DNA from 4 places in the Halomonas sp. NyZ770 genome. Region 1 is predicted to be linked to each of the others. Evidence: predicted binding sites of a transcription regulator. Region 1 holds the regulator's gene; each other region holds the start of a gene.
The links. Region 1 encodes sigma-54, which starts transcription at its own class of promoters, with help from an activator protein. Its sites were predicted from a motif close to TGGCACNNNNNTTGCTNT; they were not measured.

Region 1 (5,894 bases):
ACTGCCTGCCGCCGCTCAACAACAGGCCCCCGTTGAAGTGGAAGCCGACCGCCTGGACCTGGACCAACGTGCGGGCACGGCGGTCTATACCGGCAACGTCGACATTCGCCAAGGTGAAATGCAGCTGCGCGGAGAGCGTGTCGAAATTCATCGCAACGAGGCGGGCGAGCTCTCCCGGGCCGTCGCCACGGGCGAGCGTGCCTACCTGCGCAACCAGCTGGAAGACCAGACGACGCCCATGGAAGGCTGGGCGCGGCGCATCGTCTACCATGTGTCCGAGCGGCGTGTAGAGCTGATCGACCAGGCCGAACTGACCCAGCAAGGGGATCGCTTCCAGGGTGGACGGCTCGAATACTTCATCGACCGCGGGGTGGTCCAAGCACGCTCCGATGTCAGCGGCAGCGCACCGCAACGCATCCGCATGACCTTACAGCCCGAGCAATAGAGAGAGCCCCTCGTGACAGCCATCAGCCCCGACACTGCAGCGGTCAAGACGCTCCATGCACAGCATCTGGCCAAGAGTTACAAGCGCCGCCGCGTGGTCAAGGATATCAACCTGGAAATTGCCCAAGGCAGTGTCGTTGGCCTGCTAGGCCCCAACGGCGCAGGCAAGACCACCTCGTTCTACATGATCGTCGGCCTGGTGAAGGCCGATGCTGGCAAAGTGGGCATCGACGATCTCGACCTGACCCGGGCGCCGATGCATGAACGTGCCCTGGCAGGCATCGGCTACCTGCCTCAGGAAGCATCGATCTTTCGCAAACTGTCGGTGGCCGACAATATCATGGCCATTCTGGAAACGCGTCGTGAGCTCGACCGCAGCAGCCGAGAAGCCAAGCTCGAATCTCTGCTGGAAGATTTTCACATCACCCACATTCGCGACAACCTGGGCATGAGCCTCTCGGGCGGCGAGCGGCGGCGGGTGGAGATCGCCCGCTCGCTGGCCACCGAACCTGCCTTCATTCTGCTGGATGAACCATTTGCCGGCGTCGACCCCATTTCCGTGGGCGATATCAAATCGATCATACGCGCCCTCAAGAAGCGTCATATTGGCGTCCTCATCACCGACCACAACGTGCGTGAAACTCTGGATATCTGCGATATTGCCTACATTGTTGGCGACGGACACATCATCGCCAGTGGAAACCCCCAGGAAATCCTCAATAACCAGAAGGTACGCGACGTCTATCTGGGCGCCGACTTCCGGCTTTAAACAATGGCCCACGAAGACATTTTATTTAGTGGCATGCTTATTGCACTTGCACCAAACGGAGACTCGCTCTAGGGTGGAGCTTTCTGATTAACGAGTGGTTCTCAGATGGTCATGAAAGCTTCTCTTCAACTGCGCATCGGCACACAGCTGACCATGACACCTCAGCTGCAGCAGGCCATTGCGCTGCTTCAGCTATCGACGCTGGACCTTCGTCAAGAAATTCAGCAGGCGCTGGATGCCAACCCCATGCTCGAGCAGGAAGATGAGTTTGGCGAACAGGCCGTCAGCGAGCCTCAGGAAGCCGAGTGGGCAGACAGCATCCCCAGCGAGCTTTCCGTAGACAGCGACTGGTCCGACACGTACCAGGACATGGGGAGCATGGGCGGCAGCAGCGAAGGCCCGGACTTCGAGCGTCAGGCGGCGGGGCAGAGCCTGCACGGTCACCTGCTTTGGCAATTGGCCATGACCGACTTCTCCTCCCGTGAACATGCCATCGCCGAAAGCCTCATCGATGCGCTGGATGCCAACGGCTACCTGACCCAGCCTCTCAACGACATTCGCGAGGGGCTCAAGGCACAAGGCCACGACGGCCTGAGCCAGCGCGAGGTCGAAAACACCCTGCTGCGCCTTCAGCAGTTCGAACCCACCGGAGTATTTGCCCGTGACCTGCGGGAGTGCTTGATGCTGCAGCTGGCCTCGCTGCCCGAAGACACCCCGCTGCTGATGCCTGCCAAACGCCTGGTACGCCAGTTTCTCGAAGCCCTTGGCAAGGACGACATGCGCTTGCTGAAGCGACGCCTGAGCCTCGACGACGAGCAGTTGGACGATGTCATCCGTTTAATCCGCAGCCTTGACCCCAGGCCTGGAAGCGCCTACGGCATCACCGACGACAGCTATGTCACGCCAGATCTGGTGGTACGCCACGATCACGAGGGCTGGCACCTGGAACTCAACCCGGAAGCGCTGCCTCGACTGCGTATTCAGCCCGACTACGCCAGCCTGATCAAACGCGCCGACAAGAGCCAGGACAACCAGTTTCTGAAAGAGCATCTCCAGGAGGCTCGCTGGCTGATCAAAAGCCTTTCGAGCCGCAACGACACCCTGCTGCGCGTGGGGCGCGAGATCATTGCTCGGCAGATCGGCTTTCTGGAGCATGGCGAAGAAGCCATGAAACCGCTGATTCTGGCCGATATCGCCGAAGCGGTGGAGATGCATGAATCGACCATCTCGCGGGTCACTACCCAGAAATACATTCATACCCCGCGCGGGGTGTTCGAGCTCAAGTACTTCTTCTCCAGCCAAGTCAGCGGCCAGGAAGGTGGCGACAGCCATTCCAGCACGGCCATTCGAGCACGCATCAAGAAACTGATTCAGGACGAGCCTCCGGGCAAGCCACTCTCCGACAGCCGTCTGGTCACCCTGCTGGAAGCGGGCGGCATTACCGTGGCCCGCCGCACCGTGGCCAAGTACCGTGAGTCGATGGGTATACCTTCGTCGAGTGAGCGCCGTCGTTTACGCTAGTTAAACGCTCTCGCCCAACAAACTCTCGACGAGGGCTTTGCAATGGCCCAAAAAGGGTTACAATCGAAGTACAGTCCGATGGATAAGGAGCACGTCAATGCAAGTAAACATCACTGGTCATCACGTTGAACTGACTGACGCCTTGCGTGACTACGTAAACGAAAAGCTGGAACGCGTTGAACGTCACTACGACAACATCACGACCGTCCAGGTCACCTTATCTGTTGAAAAGGAGCGCCAGCAAGCCGCCTGCACCCTGCACGCAGCAGGAGCCGACCTTCATGCCGAAGCGCTGGACAACGACATGTACGCAGCCATTGACGCCCTGGCGGACAAAATCGACCGTCAGCTCGTAAAACACAAGGAAAAAGCACAAGCCCGCGCCCAAGGCGCTGGCGTGCGTTAACCCGATGACGTTGGAAACCATTCTCCCCCCGGAGCGCGTGCTGTACGACGTGCCCGGGGGCAGCAAAAAAAGGGTGCTGGAGTTTTTCAGCACCTTTATCGCTCAAAACACGCCCAGCCTGGATAGCCAGGAAGTCTTCAGTCGATTGATTGGCCGTGAACGGCTGGGCAGTACCGGCATCGGCAATGGCGTGGCCATTCCCCACGCACGCAGTCCTCACTGCAGCACGCCCATTGCCGGTTTTCTCAAGCTGGCCGAACCCGTCGACTTCGATGCCATCGATGGTGACCCCGTCGATCTGGTGTTCGTGCTGCTGGTACCCGAAGAAGCCGATGATACGCATTTGGCGCTATTGGGTCAGGTCGCCACGATCATGAACGACGCAGCCACACGCCAGCAATTGCGCAATGTCAGCAGCCAGCGTGAACTGCTGACGCTGTTGACCGATAAGATTCGCGAGCAGGCTGCCTAGCGCAGCCTTTGCCGGGCAGCAAGGCCGTCGGTAACCCCCTATTCCTTCTCAAGCCAAGAGAGATGCGCTATGCAGCTGGTGATCATTAGCGGCCGTTCAGGGTCCGGTAAGTCCATCGCCCTACAGGCGCTGGAAGATCTTGGCTATTACGCCATCGACAACCTGCCTGCCATGCTGCTGGGCTCGCTGGTCGATGAACTGCGTCAACAGGGGGGGCGTACTCATTTGGCCGTCAGCATCGATGCGCGCAACTTGCCTACTGCACTGGAACAGTTGCCTGCTCTGCTGGAAGAACTACGCCAGCGTCAGATCCGTTTTCAGGTCATCTACCTGACCACGGACGCTCGCATTCTGCTGGAGCGCTACTCGGCCACCCGTCGGCGCCACCCGCTGACGCGCGATAGCGACATGACCCTGGAAGAGGCCATCAACAAGGAAGAAGAAACCCTGCTCGAGATTCGGGACCTGGCTGACCTGCTGATCGACACGTCGCGTCTTTCGGTACACGACCTACGCCGCCGCATCACCGATCAGGTTGCTCATCAGCGGCGTGACCAGTTGACCCTGACGTTCGAATCTTTCGGCTACAAACGGGGCGTACCCATGGATGCCGATATCGTGTTCGACGTGCGCTGCCTGCCCAACCCCTACTGGGACCCCAGCTTGCGGCAGTTCACCGGACGCGACGCCAACATCAAGGCCTTCTTGAGCGGCTACACCATCGTCGATGACATGCGTGACGATATTCATGCCTGGCTGGAGAAATGGCTACCTGCTTACCAAAGCAGTCAACGCAGCTATATGACCGTGGCCATTGGCTGTACCGGCGGACAGCATCGCTCTGTCTACATGGTCGAGCAACTGGCGCAATCGCTGGTCAAGCGCACTGGCGCTATTCAGCTCAGACACCGGGAATTGGGCTTGCAGTACACGCTGAGCGAATTACCCGCTACCGTCGATGCCGCTTCTTCCACCCCTCCCAGCGACACGACGTCGCCCTGATATCACTCGGCAAAAAGGAACCAGAGTGCCTGAAAGAACCTTAACGCTGACCAACCAACGCGGCCTTCATGCCCGCGCCGCCACCAAACTGGTCAAGTGCGGCCAGCAGTTTTCAGCCCGCATTCACGTGTACAAACAGCAGCAAAAGGCCGATGCGGCCAACATCATGTCGCTGCTGATGCTGGCGGCCCCCTGCGGTACGTCACTCACCATTACCGCAGAAGGTGAAGACGCCGACCAGGCCCTCGATGCCATCCAGGCCCTGTTCGACGCCCGCTTCGACGAGGATCAGTAACCCTCGTCAGCTGCCCGCCACCGTCATGGCGTCCACCAGCCAGCTGCCGGTATGAATGCTGCCACGCGTATCGGTATCATCGCCAATCCCCATCAGGCCAGCGAACATGGTGTTGAGATTGCTGGCAATGGTGAACTCTTCGATGGGGTACTGTACCTCGCCATTCTCCACCCAGAAACCGGCCGCACCGCGAGAGTAGTCACCCGTCACAGCATTGACCCCCTGCCCCATCAGCTCGGTGACCCAAATACCCCGCCCCATCTGCTGCAACAGCTCGTGACGCGGTGTCAGCGGGGCCAACAGACGCAGGTTACGCGCTCCGCCAGCGTTCCCCGTCGACTGCATACCCAGGCGACGCGCGCTGTAGGCAGACAGCATGTAGCTGGCGATCCTGCCCTGCTCGATGAAACGGTTATCTCGGGTCTGCACACCCTCGGCGTCGAAGGGCGAGCTGGCCGTGGCGCCGACTTCCATGGGGCGCTCCTCCAGCCCCATCCACTCCGGGAAAAGCGGGCTGCCCAGGCGATCACACAAGAACGATGCTTCACGATATAACGCCCCGCCCGCCAACGCGCCCATCAGGTGGCCTACCAGGCCTGCGGCCAGGGTTGGGTCGAACAGCACGGGAAACGTACCGGTGGGCGGCTTGCGCGCACCCAGCCGCCGCAGGGTGCGTGCGGCCGCTTCGCGCCCGACGTCCTCCGGGTCACGCAGCTGTACGGGATTGCGTGCCGACGTGTAGTCATAGTCGCGCTGCATACCCTTGTCATCCTGGGCGATCAGCATGCAGGACAGCGAATGGCTGCTGCCCTTTTGGGTACCTAGAAAGCCATGGCTATTGGCGTAGACCCGCACGCCCTCGCCACTGGACAACGAGGCACCTTCGGACTGGTGAATACCGTCCACGCTGCGCCCGGCCTGTTCACAGCGCAGCGCCAGCTCGATGGCCTGCTCGGTCGAGAGCGCCCACGGGTGGTGCACCTTG
Region 2 (5,894 bases), 2.0 Mb from region 1:
GAGACCCCGCCACGCCCACGCTGCCCATTTCCGGTATTGGCGGAATTTCTACCTGGCGGGATGCGGCGGAATTCATCGCACTCGGCGCAGGCAGCGTGCAGGTGTGCACCGCTGCCATGCTCAATGGCTTCCGGATCGTGGAGGAAATGAAAGATGGCCTCTCCCGCTGGATGGCGGAAAAAGGCTACGACTCCATCGAAGCGTTTTCCCGCAAGGCGGTGCCGCAAACCACCGACTGGAAACACCTGGACATCAACTTCAAGACCATCGCCCATATCGACCAGGACCTGTGCATCGAGTGTGGCCGCTGCTATATCGCCTGCGAGGACACCTCTCACCAGTCGATTGCCAAGCTCACCGAGCAGGACGGCGCGCGCCGCTACGAGGTCATCGAAGACGAGTGCGTGGGCTGCAACCTGTGCCAGATCACCTGCCCGGTGGAAAACTGCATCACCATGGTGCCTCAGGAAACCGGCAAGCCCTTCCTCGCCTGGGATAACGACCCGCGCAACCCCTTCCGCGTCGCCTCTTAGTCGCCTGGTTGCTTGATCACCATGCGCCACCACGACCGCCTCTACGGAGGCGGTCGCATTTTCTGCAACGTGCCGTTCCCCTTTCAACACGCGACAACGCCGCTGCTTGCTGCGATGATGAGAAATTATTGCATATAGCTATATTTCTCAAATAACAGCTGTGTTTCTCAAAGCTGTGTTCCTCAAAAAAGGGCCTCTCATGAAAGTAACCGCCATCACCACTGCACTACTGCTGACCAGCGCCGCCGCGAGCGCCGACCAGCGCATTGCCACGTTTGATCTAGGCAGCCTGGATACACTGGACGCCCTGGGAGTGAGTGAACAGGTGGTGGGCGTGCCCAAAGCCAGCTTACCAAGCTACCTCGAGCAGTATGCCGCCGACCGCTACACCGACATCGGCGGCCTGCGCTCCCCCGACATGGAGGCACTGGCAGAGGCCAACCCGACGCTGGTCGTACACACCGGCCGCCAGGCAGAGTGGGCCGACGCGCTGGGCGAAATCGCCCCGCTATTCGATGCCAGCGTGGCCGATGAGGCGTATCTTGACTCCGTCGAGCGCAACGTGCGTGAACTGGCTCGCCAACTGGCGGTGGAAAACGCAGCCGAAGAGGCCCTGCAGACGCTGAATAGCGAGATCGAGCGCCAGCGGGAAGCACTGCAGGACGCCCCGACGACGCTGGTGGTCACCCATAATGGCGGCAACCTGATGCTCAATCAGCATCCGGTGGTTCATGAAGTATTGGGCATTGCTGCCCTGGAGATGCCCGAGAGCGTCACCCCCGAAGTACGCGGCGAACGCACCTTTACGCCGCTTTCCGCTGACGCCATTGCCGAGATCGCCCCTGAGATCGTGCTGGTGATCGATCGCAGTGCTGCCATTGGCAACGAGCCCGCAGACGCCGAGCAGCTTCGCCAGCAGTGGGCGGAAGCAGGCACGGACGCCCACCTGGTAATGCTCACCCCTGCGCTCTGGTACCTCTCTGGCGGCGGCCTGCAGAGCCTGGCCCTGCAAATCGAGGAAGTGGCCAGCGCGCTCAACTAGGCTCTGTCTGAATAGTCGGCTTGCTGCTTGACCATACAGATGCAAAACACAGAGCCCCGCCACCGGTTGACGGTGGCGGGGCTCTGTGGCTCATGGATATAACGTCAGCCTATTAAAACGCTTCCCACTCCTGTTCGACACTGGCGGCCGCTTTGGGCTTCGCCTTCCCCGTAAGCTGAGGGCGCTGCAGCTCGCCGCGGCGCGGCGGGGTAGCCAGCGCGGGCTGACGGCGCTCGCTCCCCTGCTCCAGGCGGAATGCCGCCACCACGCCCTCCAACCGCTCGGCCTGCTCCTCCAGCGAACTGGCCGCCGCAGACGCTTCTTGCACCAGCGCCGCGTTCTGCTGGGTGACCTCATCCATCTGGGCGATGGCCTGATTGACCTGCTCGATGCCCGCGCTCTGCTCCTGGGAGGCTGCCGATATTTCATCCTTGACTGCACCCTCAAAAGGAAGGGGATTCCCAATTCACCGAGAACAGGACACGGAGACTGACCCCATGCCGCTTACATTCTCTCCAAGGGCTAACACCGCCAGCCCGGCGGCTTTAATGACCAACGTGAACGTCAGACTTGTTTTTATCGAGATATTTGCCAGTAATCGCTTCATGCCCCCCCCTGCCGACAAATCGCCGTTTTCCAGTCAATTAGGGAAACGTCTTTTCTTTAATATAGTGCTCGCTACGCAAGCCTCAATGTGTGGCTGGCATTCTAGGCAAGGTAACCAATGAGACAATAGAGTTCACATTGTTTGACGTTATAGATAACTTGCTAACAACTCTGCTTCTTTTTCGTGCAGCTTTGCTAAAACTGCACCATTTCTACGCTGCAGCGCACCATACCCACTCCCTTTAACCACAAGCTGGCCCTATCCTACTTCTGACTAACCTTTTGAAAAGCTGATGTTTCGCAAAAATGACTCAGCCATTTGGCATGTTAGCTGCACAAGGCAAGGGGATAGCGAACTGGGCCAACGTGGGCCTGGCGATAAAAAAGACGATCAACAGACAACGGCGTCTGCAATAGCTCCTCAACCGGGGCTGATTGCAGGCGCCGTTTTTGTCTCCAAAGGGCAGGAACCGTGTCATGCGCAAAAAAATCTCTTCGTCCCACTCACCGGAACGTCGCCACTTTCTCAAAAGCTCCGCCGCCGTGGTGGGAGGCTCTGCCGTGCTCAGCAGCCTGCCCATGAGCTGGGCTTTTGCCAACGGCGCTTTGGAAACTACGTCGGCCAAACTCGGCTTCATTGCGCTGACGGATGCAGCGCCGCTGTTCGTGGCCGATGAAAAAGGATTTTTTGCCAAGCACGGCATGACCGACGTGGAGGTCCTCAAGCAGTCTTCCTGGGGTACCACCCGAGACAATCTGGTGCTGGGCTCCCAACGTAACGGGATCGATGGCGCACACATCCTGACGCCAATGCCTTACCTGATCGCCAGCGGTGCCATGACCCCCAACAACATTCCCGTGCCGATGAGCATTCTGGCGCGCCTCAATCTCAACGGGCAGTGCATCTCGGTGGGCGATGAGTACGCCGACCTCAAGGTTGCGCTGGATACCCGTGAGTTTGCCCAGGCCCTGGCGGAAAAGCGCAGTGGAGGCAGCGAAGTCAGCGCTGCCATGACCTTCCCCGGCGGCACCCACGACATGTGGATTCGCTACTGGATGGCCGCCGGGGGCATCGACCCCAACCGCGACATCTCCACCATTACCATCCCGCCGGCCCAGATGGTGGCCAACATGCGGGTGGGCAGTATGGACACCTTCTGCGTGTGCGAGCCCTGGAACCAGCAGTTGATCAACCAGGGCATCGGCTACACCGCCAATACCACCGGCGAGCTGTGGAACGATCACCCGGAAAAAGCCTTCGCCATGCGCAGCGACTACGTCGAAGCCCACCCCAACGCCACCAAAGCGCTGCTAATGGCCATCATGGAAGCGCAAATGTGGTGCGAAGACCCGGCCAACCACGAGGAGATGGCCCAGATCTGCTCACGCCGCCGCTGGATTCATGCGCCTTATGCCGACCTCATCGACCGTATTCAGGGCAACTTCGATTACGGCACCGGGCGCGTCGTGGAAAACCATCCGCACATGATGCGCTACTGGGACAAGCACGCCTCCTACCCCTTCAAGAGCCACGACCTGTGGTTCCTGACCGAGAACAAGCGCTGGGGCTACTTGCCGCAGGACTTCGACAGCGCGGCCTTGATCGAGCAGGTCAACCGCGAAGACCTGTGGCGAGAAGCCGCTCACGCCCTCGGCGTGGCCTCGGCAGACATTCCGGACTCCACCTCTCGCGGCGTCGAAACGCTGTTCGACGGCAAGGTCTTCGACCCGGAAAACCCGCAAGCCTACCTCGATAGCCTGGAGATCAAGGCGCTGGCCTGAGCCAGGCAGCCTGGGAGAACCTCATGACGACTTCATCAAGAGCCAATACGCTATCTACCCCCATGCCAGGCGTGCACCCTGTGCTGCTACGCCTGCGCGATACCCTGGTCAAGAACGTGCTGCCGCCGGTGGTCGTGCTGGCCATTCTGATCGGCCTGTGGGAAGCGCTGTGCTCCCATCCTGGCGCGGCGCTGCCGCCGCCCTCGCAGGTGCTCAACGATACCTGGGAGCTGATCATTCATCCCTTCTACGACTACGGCGGCAACGACAAGGGCATGGGCTGGCAGATTCTGGCCAGCCTGGAACGCGTGGCCTATGGCTACCTGCTGGCGGTGGTGGTAGGTATCAGCCTGGGCGTGCTGGTGGGCCAATCGACCTGGGCCCTGCGTGGCCTCGACCCGGTGTTTCAGGTGCTGCGCACCGTGCCTCCGCTGGCCTGGCTGCCGATTTCACTGGCCGGGTTTCAGGACAGCACTCCTTCGGCCATTTTCGTGATTTTCATCACCGCCATCTGGCCCATCATCATCAACACCTCGGTGGGGGTGCGTAATATCCCCGAGGATTACCGCAACGTGGCCCGCGTGATTCGCCTCAACGGCATGGAGTATTTCACCCGTATCATGCTGCCCGCCGCCGCACCCTATATCTTCTCGGGCCTGCGCATTGGGGTAGGGCTTTCCTGGCTGGCCATCGTGGCCGCCGAGATGCTGATTGGCGGCGTGGGCATCGGCTTTTTCATCTGGGACGCCTGGAATGCCTCCATGCTCAGCGACATCGTGCTGGCACTCATCTATGTGGGTATCGTGGGCTTCATTCTTGACCGCATCGTGGCCTTCATCGGCCAGTGCGTGACCCGTGGCACCACCCAAAGCTAACCCAGGAGATTGGATCATGGCTTCACACTATTTAAGCGTCGAGCAGGTGGACATGACCTTTGCCACCAAAGGTGCCACTACCAACGTGCTCAAGGAGATCGACCTGGGCGTCGCCAAGGGTGAGTACATCTCGATCATTGGCCATTCGGGCTGCGGCAAGTCGACCCTGCTCAACATCATCGCCGGACTCACCTCCTCGACCTCTGGCGCGGTCATCTTGGATGGCAAGGAGGTCAATGCGCCAGGCCCCGACCGCAGCGTGGTCTTCCAAAACCACTCGTTACTGCCTTGGCTCACAGTGTACGAGAACGTGGCGCTGGCGGTGAACAAGACCTTTGCCCGCCGCAAGACCAAGGCCGAACGCCACGCCTGGATTCTCAAGAATCTGGACATGGTCGGTATGTCCCATGCCCTCGACAAACGCCCGTCGGAGATTTCCGGCGGCATGAAGCAGCGGGTAGGGATCGCCCGCGCTCTGGCCATGGAGCCCAAGGTACTGCTGCTGGATGAGCCGTTTGGCGCCCTGGATGCGCTGACACGCGCCCACCTGCAAGAAGAGGTGATGCGCATTCAGGACGAGCTGGGGAATACCGTCATCATGATCACCCACGATGTGGATGAGGCCGTGCTGCTGTCTGATCGTATCGTGATGCTGACCAACGGCCCCTCGGCGCGCATTGGCGAAATTCTCGACATCGACCTGCCGCGCCCCCGCAACCGTATCACGCTGGCCGACGACCCCCGCTACAACCGCTACCGCCAGGAAGTGCTGCGCTTCCTGTACGAAAAGCAGCGCAAGGTAGAGCACCTGGCCGAACGACGCGAGAAAGCCCCCAGTACTGCCACGGCTAAAAAAGCCCGCGCCTAGTCCTGTAAAACAGCCTGAGGGGTGGTCTGTGGGGTGGCCTGGGGATTGGCAAAGTGGTTTTTCAGCGTTTCGCTCAGCGGCACGTTCAGAGTAAGTTCCTTGCCGGGCAACGGCTGCAGGAACCACCGCTCGTAAAGCGCCAGCATCTCATCGCTTTGATAGATCTGGCGCAGCGCCTGGTTCACCTG
Region 3 (5,894 bases), 1.7 Mb from region 1:
CTTCGGCTCGGTCCAGCAGCGCCACGGCCTTGGGGAGCAGCTGGAACCCCAGCGCGTTGAGTTTCAGCCGTTTGCCCATGCGGTCCAATAGCTGGCAGTCGAACTGGCGTTCCAGCTCGGCCAGCGCCGTACTGGTCGCCGACTGGGACATGGCCAGCGCCCTCGCCGCCTGGGAAACGCTTTCGTGCTGGGCAACGGCGACGAAGACTTCCAGCTGGCGCAACGTGTAATGCATGACCAGGCCCCTCCAGAAAAAGTGCTGCTCAACGAATGCTATATCGATTTTAAAGATATACGTTATCAAGATAATTTGCTTAACAGATATACCACCCTTTATCTAGAATGAGCGCATCCTATAAAGCTATTTTTTATTCTTTTTTAGAATATGGCGAGCAAGGCTTAGGCCACGCAGCCACAAAGGAGTCAGCATGAGCAAGTTTGCCCTGGAAGAAGTGCTAAGCGTTCACCACTGGAACGACACGCTGTTCAGCTTCCGCACGACACGTGAGCGCAGCCTGCGCTTCAAGAACGGCCAATTCGTGATGATCGGCCTGGAAGTGGCGGGCAAACCCCTGATGCGTGCCTACTCCATCGCCAGCCCCAACTACGAAGATCATCTCGAGTTCTTCAGTATCAAGGTGCCCGATGGCCCGCTGACCTCACGTTTGCAGCACCTGAAGGTGGGCGACCAGATCATGGTCAGCCGCAAGCCGACCGGCACGCTGGTATGCGACGACCTGCTGCCCGGACGTAACCTGTACATGCTCTCCACCGGCACGGGCCTGGCGCCGTTCATGAGCCTGATCCAGGACCCGGAAGTCTACGAGCGTTTCGAGAAGGTCGTACTCATTCACGGCGTGCGTGAAGTCTCCGAGCTGGCCTACGCCGACTTCATCACCAAGGAATTGCCCGCCCACGAGTACCTGGGTGAAGAAGTCGCCGAAAAGCTGGTGTACTACCCCACGGTCACCCGTGAAGAGTTCCACACCATGGGCCGCCTGACCGACCACATTCGCAGCGGCAAGCTGTTTGCCGACACCGGCCTGCCGCCCATCGACCCGCGCCAGGACCGCGCCATGATCTGCGGTAGCCCCGCCATGCTGGACGACACCAGCGCGCTGCTGGATGAACTGGGGCTGAACATCTCCCCGCGCATGGGCGAACCAGGCGACTACGTCATCGAACGCGCCTTCGTAGAGAAGTAAGCCTGGGGGTGAAGGCTGAAGAATAGCGCATAGCCTGTGCCACCCTCATCTTGTCAAGCCCTGCAAAAAGCCCCTGTGGATGTTATCCACAGGGGCTTTGTCTACTCGGCGCGACTGGCTCTTCACGCTTGCCCTTCACGACTTACCCTTGACCGTTACACAGCGTCTTTGCCGGTTTCGCCGGTACGGATACGAATCACCTGCTCCAACGGCATCACGAAGATCTTGCCATCGCCGATCTTGCCCGTATTGGCCACCTGGGTGATCGCATCGATGACCTGCTCGGCCATATCGTCGTCCACGGCCACTTCCAGCTTCACCTTGGGCAGGAAATCCACCACGTATTCCGCCCCACGATACAGCTCTGTGTGGCCTTTCTGGCGACCAAAGCCTTTCACTTCCGTCACCGTAATACCCTGCACGCCGATATCGGAAAGCGACTCGCGTACGTCATCAAGCTTGAACGGCTTGATAATGGCTGAGATTAATTTCATGACCACATCCTCTGGTTATGCAACGGTTGTCTTGACCGGAAACACGGCGGCGCGATGTCGATGTCCCTCACGCCCATTGCACCTAGCATACACCCGCCAGCCCAGAGAATAAAAAGCCCTTGTGCCTGGCACGTACATGCGGGCAAGCCTGACCCGTTCCCTACGGCAAAAGGCCTCCCACGAGGGAGGCCTTGAGTAGCAGTGCCGCTTGCTATGGCACGGCGCTTATTTCTTGACGCCAAACTCGGGGTAGGCTTCCAGGCCACACTCTGCGATATCGACGCCTTCGTACTCTTCTTCTTCGCTGACACGGATACCCATGACCGCTTTCAGCACCAGCCACACCACCAGGCTCGCCAGGAACACCCAGCCGAAGATGCCCACGATACCGATCAGCTGTGCACCGAAGGACGCATCGCCATTGTTCAGCGGCACGGCCAGCACACCCCAGATACCCACGACACCGTGAACCGAGATAGCACCCACAGGGTCATCCAGCTTCAGCTTGTCCAGCGTGACGATGGCAGCGACCACGATCAGGCCACCGATGGCACCAATCAAGGCGGCACCCAGCGCAGAAGGCGACAGCGGGTCTGCGGTAATGGCGACCAGGCCTGCCAGCGCACCGTTCAGCGCCATGGTCAGGTCCGCCTTGCGGAACCACAGTTTGGCCAGCACCAGGGCTGCAATCACGCCACCCGCCGCCGCCGCATTGGTATTCACGAACACTTGAGCAACGTTGTTGGCCGACACGGCATCCGACATTTTCAGCTCGGAACCACCGTTGAAACCGAACCAGCCCATCCACAGGATGAAGGTACCCAGCGTGGCCAGCGGCATGTTGGCGCCCGGAATCGCGTGGATAGAACCGTCCTTGCCATACTTGCCCTTACGGGGGCCCAGTACCAGCACACCCGCCAACGCTGCTGCTGCACCGGCCATGTGGACGATACCCGAGCCCGCATAGTCAGAATAGCCAACGCCATCCAGCCAGCCACCGCCCCAGGTCCAGTAGCCAGACACCGGGTAGATGAAGGCGGTCATGACCACCGCGAAGGCCAGGAAGGCCCACAGCTTCATACGCTCGGCCACGGCACCCGACACGATCGACATCGCCGTTGCGACGAACACGACCTGGAAGAAGAAGTCCGAACGCATGGAGTAGTAAGGTGCATCTTCACCACCGGCCAGCACCGCATCGACGCTGTTCTCGGTACCGATCAGGAACCCAAGGCTAGGCAGGAAACCGCCTTCGCCGCTGGAGTACATGATGTAGTAGCCCACCAGCAGGTACATGGTGCAGGCAATGGCAAACAGCGCAATGTTCTTGGTCAGAATTTCAGCGGTGTTCTTGGAACGTACCATACCGGCCTCGAGCATCGAGAAGCCAGCGGCCATCCACATGACCAGTACGCCGCAAATCAGGAAGTAAAACGTATCGAGCGCATAGCTCAATTCTGTAAGCTCGTTCATCAGGTGTTCCCCGTGATCCAAGAGAAGTTATACGTAGTGGGTCGTCGTTGTGTGGGCAGGCCTATACCGCGTCGGCGCCGCGCTCTCCGGTACGAATACGAATGACATCTTCCAGCGGCGTCACGAACACTTTGCCGTCACCGATCTTGCCGCTGTTGGCAGCGCTGCAGATGGCATCCAGCACGCTCTCCAGACGCGCATCGTCCACGGCCACTTCCACTTTCACCTTGGGCAGAAAGTCCACTACGTACTCGGCACCGCGATACAGCTCGGTGTGGCCTTTCTGGCGACCAAATCCCTTGACCTCAGTAACCGTAATCCCCTGCACGCCGTTGTCGGCGAGTGCTTCACGAACGTCGTCAAGCTTGAAAGGCTTGATGATAGCGGTGATGAGTTTCATCCCGGATCTCCCCTGCTGGTTCAGTCCCACTCGGTGGAGAGCGGCGTGGCCGCCCGAATTTAGTGCTTGCCCTGCTAATGCTCATACCGTGCCACTGGATTTTTTCTCATTGAAATTCATACCCTTAAGGTTTCAAAAGTGCGCTTTACAGCCACTGGCAAGGCGACTACGCATCCATTCACACCCGCCCATGCACTAAAAACGATCACCAACAAAAGCGGCGCGCTCTTTTTTGATGCATGCGCACATTGCAGGAGAAAACGCACGCGGGGCATGCGGTTTGGCAAAGGGTTGCGTATCCTTACAGGTAAGCTATCCACATTTATGCGCCACCGTTTAAGGAGAGAGCCATGACGCCCCAGGATCGCATCAGCCGTTTAGCCCAGCAGATAGGCGACCGTTTACAGAATGCTTCCCAGGCCCCGGAAGACATTCAGAAAGGCGTGCAGCAAGTGGTACGAGGCGCCTTCGACCGCCTGGAGCTGGTATCACGAGAAGACTTTGATATCTTGATGGATGTGCTTCAGCGCACGCGCGCGCGTGTCGAAGCGCTGGAGCGTCAGGTGGCCAGCCTGGAAGCCACGGTGGAAGCGGCCAGCGCCGCGCAGACCACTCCCATGGAAGCCGAAGTACCGCCAGCCCCCGTTGAGCCTGCCGAGCAAGGCAAGCCCACCCCCGGCAACCCAAGCTGAGGCAACGCTGGGTGGCCTTGGATAGGCACCCAGCGCGCTTATCCGCCTGACCCCTTACGGCTCACTTTGTGACGCATCAAACGCGCGAAGGCATGGCGAAAGCCACCTCATGCACCATGTTGGAGCAATTACGCCCCTGGGGCGTCTCGCGCTGACGACTTGTGCGACCTCCGCTGTTTCCATTTGCAATTGATAAACAGAATCGTTTAAATAAAGCGCTTATTGTCAGGTGCCCACTTCATGCGCTGCATCCCCCGACTCCCGACCCTGGCCCGCAGCTGCTTGCTCGCGGCAGCCTTGCTGTTCAGCACTGCCAGCCACGCCCAGTGGGCCACCATCGACTGGACCATCGCCGAAACGCTGCTGGCGATTGGCGCTCCGGTCAGCGGTATCGCGCAACAGCCGGGATATCACGATTGGGTAGGCGAGCCGCGTATCCCGGAGCACGTCAGCGACCTTGGCCTACGCACCCAGCCCAACTTCGAGCTGCTGTCCCAATCGCCCCCTGAGCAAACCCTGCTCTCGCCCATGTTTACCGGGCTGATTCCTCGGTTGGAGCGCATCGCGCCGGTGGGCACTTTCGCCCTTTACTCGCCAGGCACCGATACGTGGCAGGAAATGCAGACCCTCACCCGCCAGTTGGGCGAGTTGACCGAACGCAACGCAGAAGCCGAGGCGCTGATCGAGAACACCCAGCAGCTGATGCGCGAGCTGCGCTACCCGCCCGGCAACGCATCTCCATTGCTGATGGTGCAGTTCATGGATGCTCGGCATGTGCGGGTTTTTGGCGAGAACAGCCTCTACAACGCCGTATTGGAACAGCTGGCGCTGCCCAACGCCTGGGATGAGCCCACCAACGCCTGGGGCTTCGCCTTGGTCGGTATCGAAGCGCTGGCACGCTACCCCGACGCCACCCTGGTCATCGTTGACCCGCTCCCCGCAGGGGTGGAAACGCAGTTGGAAAAGAGCGGCCTGTGGCAGCAATTGCCGAGCGTTCAACATGGTCATCTGCTGCGCCTGCCGCCAGTCTGGAGCTTTGGCGCCCTGCCCTCCGCCCAGCGCTTTGCCCGCGAACTGACCAGCGCATTGAACGCCCAGGGGGCACATTAACGCTTTACTCGCTGGCCGCTCAGTAGCGCTCAACGCTTGAAATAAAGTAGGCTTAGCCAACGAGCAGACTCATTAAACTGAGTGAGCCAATTGAGAGACGTTGCGAGGGAGCGCCATGACATTAGCGATTGTGGCCACGCGGGCAGGCGTGGGGTTGGAAGCACCGGCGGTTCATGTCGAAGTACATCTGGCGAATGGCTTGCCGGGCCTGACACTGGTAGGCCTACAGCGATTCATAGCGTTAGCTGGTTTACCTTTGAAGACGGCTTCAGCACGTCCCCTGATCCTCGATTAATTAGCCTGGAACCCTTCGGCACAGACGATGAGGTAAAAACGTCCGTGGCCAATTGGGTCTATATGGATACTCAAACCAAGGTTCTTCGCGGGGCACTTGTCATCAAGGTGCATGTGTTAGGTCAAGCGCTTTATCTCATGGAACCCCAGCGACGCCCTCCAAAACCCAGAAAAGGCGGTAGAGAGGAAGGGTCAAAACCTCCGTCCTACAAAGGTTTAGTGTTTA
Region 4 (5,894 bases), 1.7 Mb from region 1:
GCGGCTCCAGCAAGGACTTCCGTCACCTGAAGACCATGCTGTACGACACGCCCGACACCATGCACCAGCTGCTGGACACCCTGGCGCAAGCGGTCACCGACTACCTGAACGCTCAGATTCGCGCAGGCGCTCAAGCGGTACAGATTTTCGATACCTGGGGCGGCGCGCTGTCCACCCCGGCCTACCTGGAGTTCTCGCTGCGCTACATGGAGCAGATCGTCTCCGGGCTGATCCGCGAGCACGATGGCCGTCGCGTACCGGTGATTCTGTTCACCAAAAACGGTGGCCAGTGGCTGGAGCACATTGCCTGTGCCGGTGCCGACGCATTGGGCATCGACTGGTCCACCGAGCTGTCCGACGCCCGCGCCCGCGTGGGCCACAAGGTGGCCCTGCAGGGCAATCTGGACCCCAACGTGCTGTTTGCGCGCCCTTCGGCCATTCGTGCGGAAGTGGCTCGCGTACTGGAGAGCTACGGCCACGGCCCTGGCCACGTTTTCAATCTGGGCCATGGCATCAGCCAGTTCACCAACCCTGATCATGTCACCGCCTTCATGGAGGCGCTGCACGACTTGAGCCCGCAGTACCATCAGGGCATTCCGACTCAATCGAACGACTCATGCCCAGGAGCCAAGCAATGAGCGACCTACGCGACGACCAGTGGTTTACCGAAGTCTTTGATAGCCACGGCAGCGCTTTCTCGCTGAAAGTTTCTGAAAAACTGCTGGATGTGCAAAGCCCCTACCAGCACCTGGAAGTGTACGCCACCGAAACCTACGGCAACCTGATGGTGCTGGACGGCTGCGTGATGCTCACCGACCGCGACAACTTCCTGTATCACGAAATGATCGCCCACCCGGCGCTGTTCACCCATCAGGACCCCAAGCGCGTGGTTATCATTGGTGGCGGCGACTGCGGCACCTTGAAAGAAGTGCTGCGCCATCCGGGCGTCGAGAAGGTCACCCAGATCGATATCGACGAGGAAGTCACCAAGGCCGCCGAGCGCTTTTTCCCCGAACTCGTGGAAGCCAACGGCGACCCCCGCGCCGAGCTGCTGTTTGCCGACGGCGTGAAGTGGGTGGACGACGCGGCCGACGAGAGTATCGACCTGCTGATCATCGACTCCACCGACCCGGTCGGCCCGGCCGAAGGCCTGTTCAAGACCGACTTCCTGAAACGCTGCCACCGTATTCTGAAAAGTGGCGGAGTGATGGTGCAGCAGAGCGAGTCGCCGCTTTACCATAGCGGTTCGATCATTCGCGAACTACGCAACGACATGCGCGAAGCGGGCTTCGACAGCGTGGTCACTTTGCCCTTCCCCCAACCGGTCTACCCCTCTGGCTGGTGGAGCGTGACGTTGGCAGGTAAAGGCACCAGCGTTGAAAGCTTCCGCGAAGAAGCTGCCGCCAGCCACGAAATGCCGCTACAGTACTACACAGCAGAGGCCCATCGTGGAGCCCTGGCGCTGCCCCCCTTCATGCGCAAAGCCTTTGCGTGAGAGCGGGCACCGTTAGTGGAAAAGCCGGGCGCTGCTCGGCTTTTTTTATGCGCGCTGATCGGCGCGCTTCGACGTCAAGGAATAACACATGAAGAGTGTTCGTTGGTTGGGAGTAGGGGCCAGCCTGTTGGCACCGGCCATCGCCATGGCCAGCACGCTGGACACCGTCCAGAATCGCGATAGCCTGCGTTGCGGCGTGAATGCCGCCCAGCCCGGTTTCTCGTCACTGGATGACGACGACCAATACCGGGGCCTGGATACCGACATCTGCCGTGCCATTGCCGCCGCCGCGCTAGGCGATGCCAACAAGGTGGACTTCGTGCCGCTGGACTCCGTGGAGCGCTTCACGGCCCTTCAGTCCGGTGAAGTGGATGTCCTGTCGCGCACCACCACCTGGACCTCCAGCCGCGATACCACACTGGGCATGCACTTTACCGGCGTCAGCTATTACGACGGCCAGGCCTTCATGGTCGCCAGCGACCTGAACGTACAGAGTGCCAAGGAGCTGGACGGCGCCGCGGTATGCACCCAGTCGGGCACCACCAGCGAACTGAACCTGTCCGACTACTTCAGAATCCACGGCATGACCTACGATGCCGTGGTCTTCGACTCTCCCGAGCAGTCGATTGCCGGGTTCGAAGCAGGCCGCTGCGACGTGCTGAGCTCCGATGCCTCACAGCTCTATGCCCAGCGGATGCAGCTGGCCGACCCCGACATGGCCGTGGTGCTGCCCGAGATCATCTCCAAGGAGCCGCTGGGCCCGGCCGTGCGCCAGGGCGACGACCAGTGGTTCAATATCGTCAAATGGACGCTGTTTGCCATGCTCAATGCCGAAGAGCTGGAAGTCACCCAGGCAAACGTGGACGAGCAGCTCGACAGCGACAACCCTGACGTGCAGCGCCTGCTGGGCCAGGATGGAGATTTCGGCAGCCCCATGGGCATCAGCGCCGACTGGGCCTACCAGGTCGTCAAGCAGGTGGGTAATTACGCCGACGTTTATGACCGCAATGTCGGCTCAGGGTCGGACTTCAACATAGCTAGAGGCCTCAACGGGCTATGGAATAACGGCGGTATACAGTACGCACCGCCGATTCGCTGATCGGCGAACGTCAGCAGTTTTCTCCCCGCGCCAGCGGCTACGCACCAAAACAGAGCATCGCGTAGTCGCTGGCACTCTTTTTCGCACCAATACTTTCGATAAATTCGCTGATTTTACGTTGAAAACCGCTGAATTTGCCGACATATCTTTTTTGGCACCTTCCTTGCTAGCTTTTAGGCATGCATCGACATGCATAACATCATTAAATCGAGGAAGGGGAACACACATGGTTAACAAGAAACACCTGGTACTGCTTGCCTCTGCGGGTGCAATTACGCTGGCCGGTATCGCTACCGCGCAGGCGAACACATTAGAAGAAACTCGCTCTCGCGGTGCCGTACAGTGTGGCGTTAGTGATGGCTTGCCAGGTTTTTCCGCGCCGGACGATAGCGGCGAGTGGCAAGGTCTTGATGTTGACGTATGTCGTGCCGTGGCTGCCGCCGTATTGGGCGATGCGGACGCCGTTAACTACATTTCCCTGAACGCCGTCGAGCGCTTTACCGCGCTGCAGTCTGGCGAAGTCGATATCCTGTCACGTAACACCACCTGGACCACCACCCGTGACACCACGCTGGGCCTGAACTTCACTGGCGTGAACTTCTACGACGGCCAAGGCTTCATGGTCTCTACCGACCTGGGCATCTCCAACGCCTCCGAGCTGGATGGCGCTGCGATCTGTATCCAGTCCGGCACCACCACCGAGCTGAACCTGGCTGACTACTTCCGCGCCAACGGCATGGAATTCGATCCCATCGTTTTCGATACATCCGAGCAAACCGTGGGTGGCTTCCAGGCGGGACGCTGTGACGTTCTGACCTCTGACACCTCTCAGCTGGCCGCACTGCGTATTCAGCTGGACGACCCGTCTGCTGCCATGATCCTGCCCGACGTCATCTCCAAGGAGCCGCTGGGCCCCGTGGTACGTCAGGGTGACGACCTGTGGTTCAACATCGTCAAGTGGTCTCTGTTCGCCATGATCAACGGTGAAGAGTACGGCGTGACCAGCGAAAACGCCGAAGAGATGCGCGATTCCGATAACCCGGACGTGGCTCGCCTGCTGGGTCAGGACGGCAACTACGGTGAAGGCATGGGTCTGGATGCCGAGTGGGCCTACAACATCCTGAGCCAGGTAGGTAACTACGCAGAAAGCTTCGAACGTAACGTCGGCATGGATTCACCGCTGGAAATCGAACGGGGCGTCAACGCTCTGTGGAACCAGGGTGGCTTCCAGTACGCACCGCCGATTCGCTAAGCGTCTCGCTTGACCCCGGCCCGCCGGCCCTTGCCATCAACACTCAAGGGTATCGGCGGGCCATTTGATTGACCTTCCGTGTAGCGGAGACGCCATCCATGTCCGTAAGACCTAACGCTCGCCCCGTTGGCCAAAAGCCTCCGTTCTGGCGAGATCGCGCAAAGCGTGCGCTGATCTTTCAGTTTTTACTCATTGCTGCCGTTATTGCGTTTCTGTTCTATATCGTCGGTAATGTTCAAGACAACCTATCCTCTCGCGGGATCACTACCGGGTTCGGTTTTCTTAACAACACCGCAGGCTTCGGGATCGTTCAAAGTCTGATCGACTACTCCTCCCAAAGCACCTATGGCCGCACCTTCTTCGTGGGCCTGCTGAATACTCTGCTGGTGGGCGCACTGGGGGTCATTGCCGCCACCATCATCGGTTTCATCGTCGGGATTGCCCGTTTGTCGCCCAACTGGCTGATCGCACGACTGGCCACGGCGTATATCGAAACCTTCCGTAACATCCCGCTGCTGCTGCAGATTTTCTTCTGGTACTTTGCCGTATTGCGGACGCTGCCCAGCGCCCGTGACAGCCTGGCGTTCGGTGAGGTCATCTTTCTCAACGTGCGCGGCCTGTATCTTCCCGAACCGTTATTCGAGTCCGGGTTCGGGCTGATTCCGGCCACCTTCATTGCGGCGATCATCGCCAGCATTGCACTGGTGATCTGGAACAAGCGCCGCCAAGAGGCCACGGGGAAGCGCCTGCCAGCCTACTGGATCTCCTTCGCGATGATATTCGGCCTGCCCCTGCTAGTGATGTTTGCCACCGGCGTGCCGATCACCTGGGATGTCCCCGAGCTGCGCGGTTTCAACTTCCGCGGTGGTATCACTGTCATTCCCGAGTTCCTGGCACTGTGGTTCGCGCTCTCGATTTATACGGCAGCGTTCATTGCTGAAATCGTGCGCTCCGGTATTCAGGCCATTTCCCATGGCCAAACCGAGGCCGCACAAGCGCTGAGCCTGCCGCGTAACCTGGTGCTGCGTCTGGTGGTCATTCCGCAGGCACTGCGGGTCATCATCCCCCCGCTCACCAGCCAGTACCTCAACCTGATCAAGAACTCGTCGCTGGCCACCGCCATTGGCTATCCGGACCTCGTTTCGGTCTTTGCGGGCACCACGCTGAACCAGACAGGCCAAGCCATCGAGGTCATTGCCATGACCATGGCGGTTTATCTGACCATCAGTCTGCTGGTCTCCATGTTCATGAACTGGTTCAACGCCCGTGTGGCGCTGGTTGAACGCTAGGCCGTTGGCGAGGACACTCAAATGATTCATAACCAAACGATGATCGAGCCAAGGCCAGCGCCCGGCAACTCCGTGGGCCCTGTGGCATGGCTACGCAGCAACCTGTTCAACGGCCCGATCAACACGATCTTTACGCTGATCGGCCTGTATATTCTCTACCTGCTCGTGGTTCCCACGGTGCAATGGGCGTTCATCAACGCCGACTGGGTAGGCACCTCCCGCGAAGACTGCTCCCGGGAAGGCGCCTGCTGGGTGTTCATCAACGCACGCTTCACCCAGTTCATCTACGGCTTGTACCCGCGCTCGGAAATCTGGCGTGCCAATATCGTCTTTGCCGGGTTCTTCACCCTGATTGCCTGGCTGGCGATTCCACGCCTGCCCTTCAAGCGCTGGGTGGCCGTGTTTGCGCTGGTCGGCTTCCCCGTGATCGCCTACGTGCTGCTGCACGGCGGCTATTTCGACCTGCCGCGTGTGCCGACCCATCGCTGGGGCGGCCTGATGCTGACCCTGCTGCTGGCCACCGTGGGCATGGTAGGTGCGCTGCCGATTGGTATCGTGCTGGCCCTGGGGCGGCGTTCGAACATGCCCATCGTCAAGAGCTTCTGCGTCGTCTTTATCGAGTTCTGGCGTGGTGTGCCGCTGATCACGGTGCTGTTCATGGCCTCGGTGATGCTGCCACTGTTCATGCCTACCGGGGTCAGCGTGGACCGTCTCGTGCGCGCCCTGATCGGCCTGACGCTGTTCCAGAGCGCCTACATG

Region 2: the regulator sigma-54 is predicted to act here: its motif matches at 2,502-2,519, upstream of LG409_RS16185 (CmpA/NrtA family ABC transporter substrate-binding protein).
Region 3: the regulator sigma-54 is predicted to act here: its motif matches at 3,649-3,666, upstream of LG409_RS17695 (P-II family nitrogen regulator).
Region 4: the regulator sigma-54 is predicted to act here: its motif matches at 2,747-2,764, upstream of LG409_RS17615 (amino acid ABC transporter substrate-binding protein).

Annotation. Positions count from the first base shown of each region.
Region 1 is NZ_CP085143.1:1,529,144-1,535,037, reverse strand. Features, by position in the region: gene lptA (lipopolysaccharide transport periplasmic protein LptA) at 1-445, shown strand, start outside; gene lptB (LPS export ABC transporter ATP-binding protein) at 467-1,213, shown strand; gene LG409_RS06965 (RNA polymerase factor sigma-54) at 1,319-2,734, shown strand; gene hpf (ribosome hibernation-promoting factor, HPF/YfiA family) at 2,832-3,140, shown strand; gene ptsN (PTS IIA-like nitrogen regulatory protein PtsN) at 3,145-3,612, shown strand; gene rapZ (RNase adapter RapZ) at 3,682-4,614, shown strand; gene LG409_RS06945 (HPr family phosphocarrier protein) at 4,640-4,909, shown strand; gene pmbA (metalloprotease PmbA) at 4,916-5,894, opposite strand, start outside.
Region 2 is NZ_CP085143.1:3,505,590-3,511,483, forward strand. Features, by position in the region: gene preA (NAD-dependent dihydropyrimidine dehydrogenase subunit PreA) at 1-533, shown strand, start outside; gene LG409_RS16175 (ABC transporter substrate-binding protein) at 733-1,575, shown strand; partial or broken gene LG409_RS16180 (methyl-accepting chemotaxis protein) at 1,688-2,011, opposite strand; gene LG409_RS16185 (CmpA/NrtA family ABC transporter substrate-binding protein) at 2,659-3,963, shown strand; gene ntrB (nitrate ABC transporter permease) at 3,987-4,838, shown strand; gene LG409_RS16195 (ABC transporter ATP-binding protein) at 4,855-5,706, shown strand; gene LG409_RS16200 (amino acid ABC transporter substrate-binding protein) at 5,703-5,894, opposite strand, start outside.
Region 3 is NZ_CP085143.1:3,838,529-3,844,422, forward strand. Features, by position in the region: gene LG409_RS17675 (LysR family transcriptional regulator) at 1-235, opposite strand, end outside; gene LG409_RS17680 (ferredoxin--NADP reductase) at 429-1,205, shown strand; gene glnK (P-II family nitrogen regulator) at 1,361-1,699, opposite strand; gene LG409_RS17690 (ammonium transporter) at 1,925-3,172, opposite strand; gene LG409_RS17695 (P-II family nitrogen regulator) at 3,234-3,572, opposite strand; gene LG409_RS17700 (accessory factor UbiK family protein) at 3,923-4,264, shown strand; gene LG409_RS17705 (ABC transporter substrate-binding protein) at 4,505-5,374, shown strand; partial or broken gene LG409_RS18755 (ATP-binding protein) at 5,490-5,600, shown strand; gene LG409_RS17715 (hypothetical protein) at 5,732-5,894, shown strand, end outside.
Region 4 is NZ_CP085143.1:3,823,624-3,829,517, forward strand. Features, by position in the region: gene hemE (uroporphyrinogen decarboxylase) at 1-638, shown strand, start outside; gene speE (polyamine aminopropyltransferase) at 635-1,495, shown strand; gene LG409_RS17610 (amino acid ABC transporter substrate-binding protein) at 1,584-2,594, shown strand; gene LG409_RS17615 (amino acid ABC transporter substrate-binding protein) at 2,821-3,846, shown strand; gene LG409_RS17620 (amino acid ABC transporter permease) at 3,945-5,135, shown strand; gene LG409_RS17625 (amino acid ABC transporter permease) at 5,157-5,894, shown strand, end outside.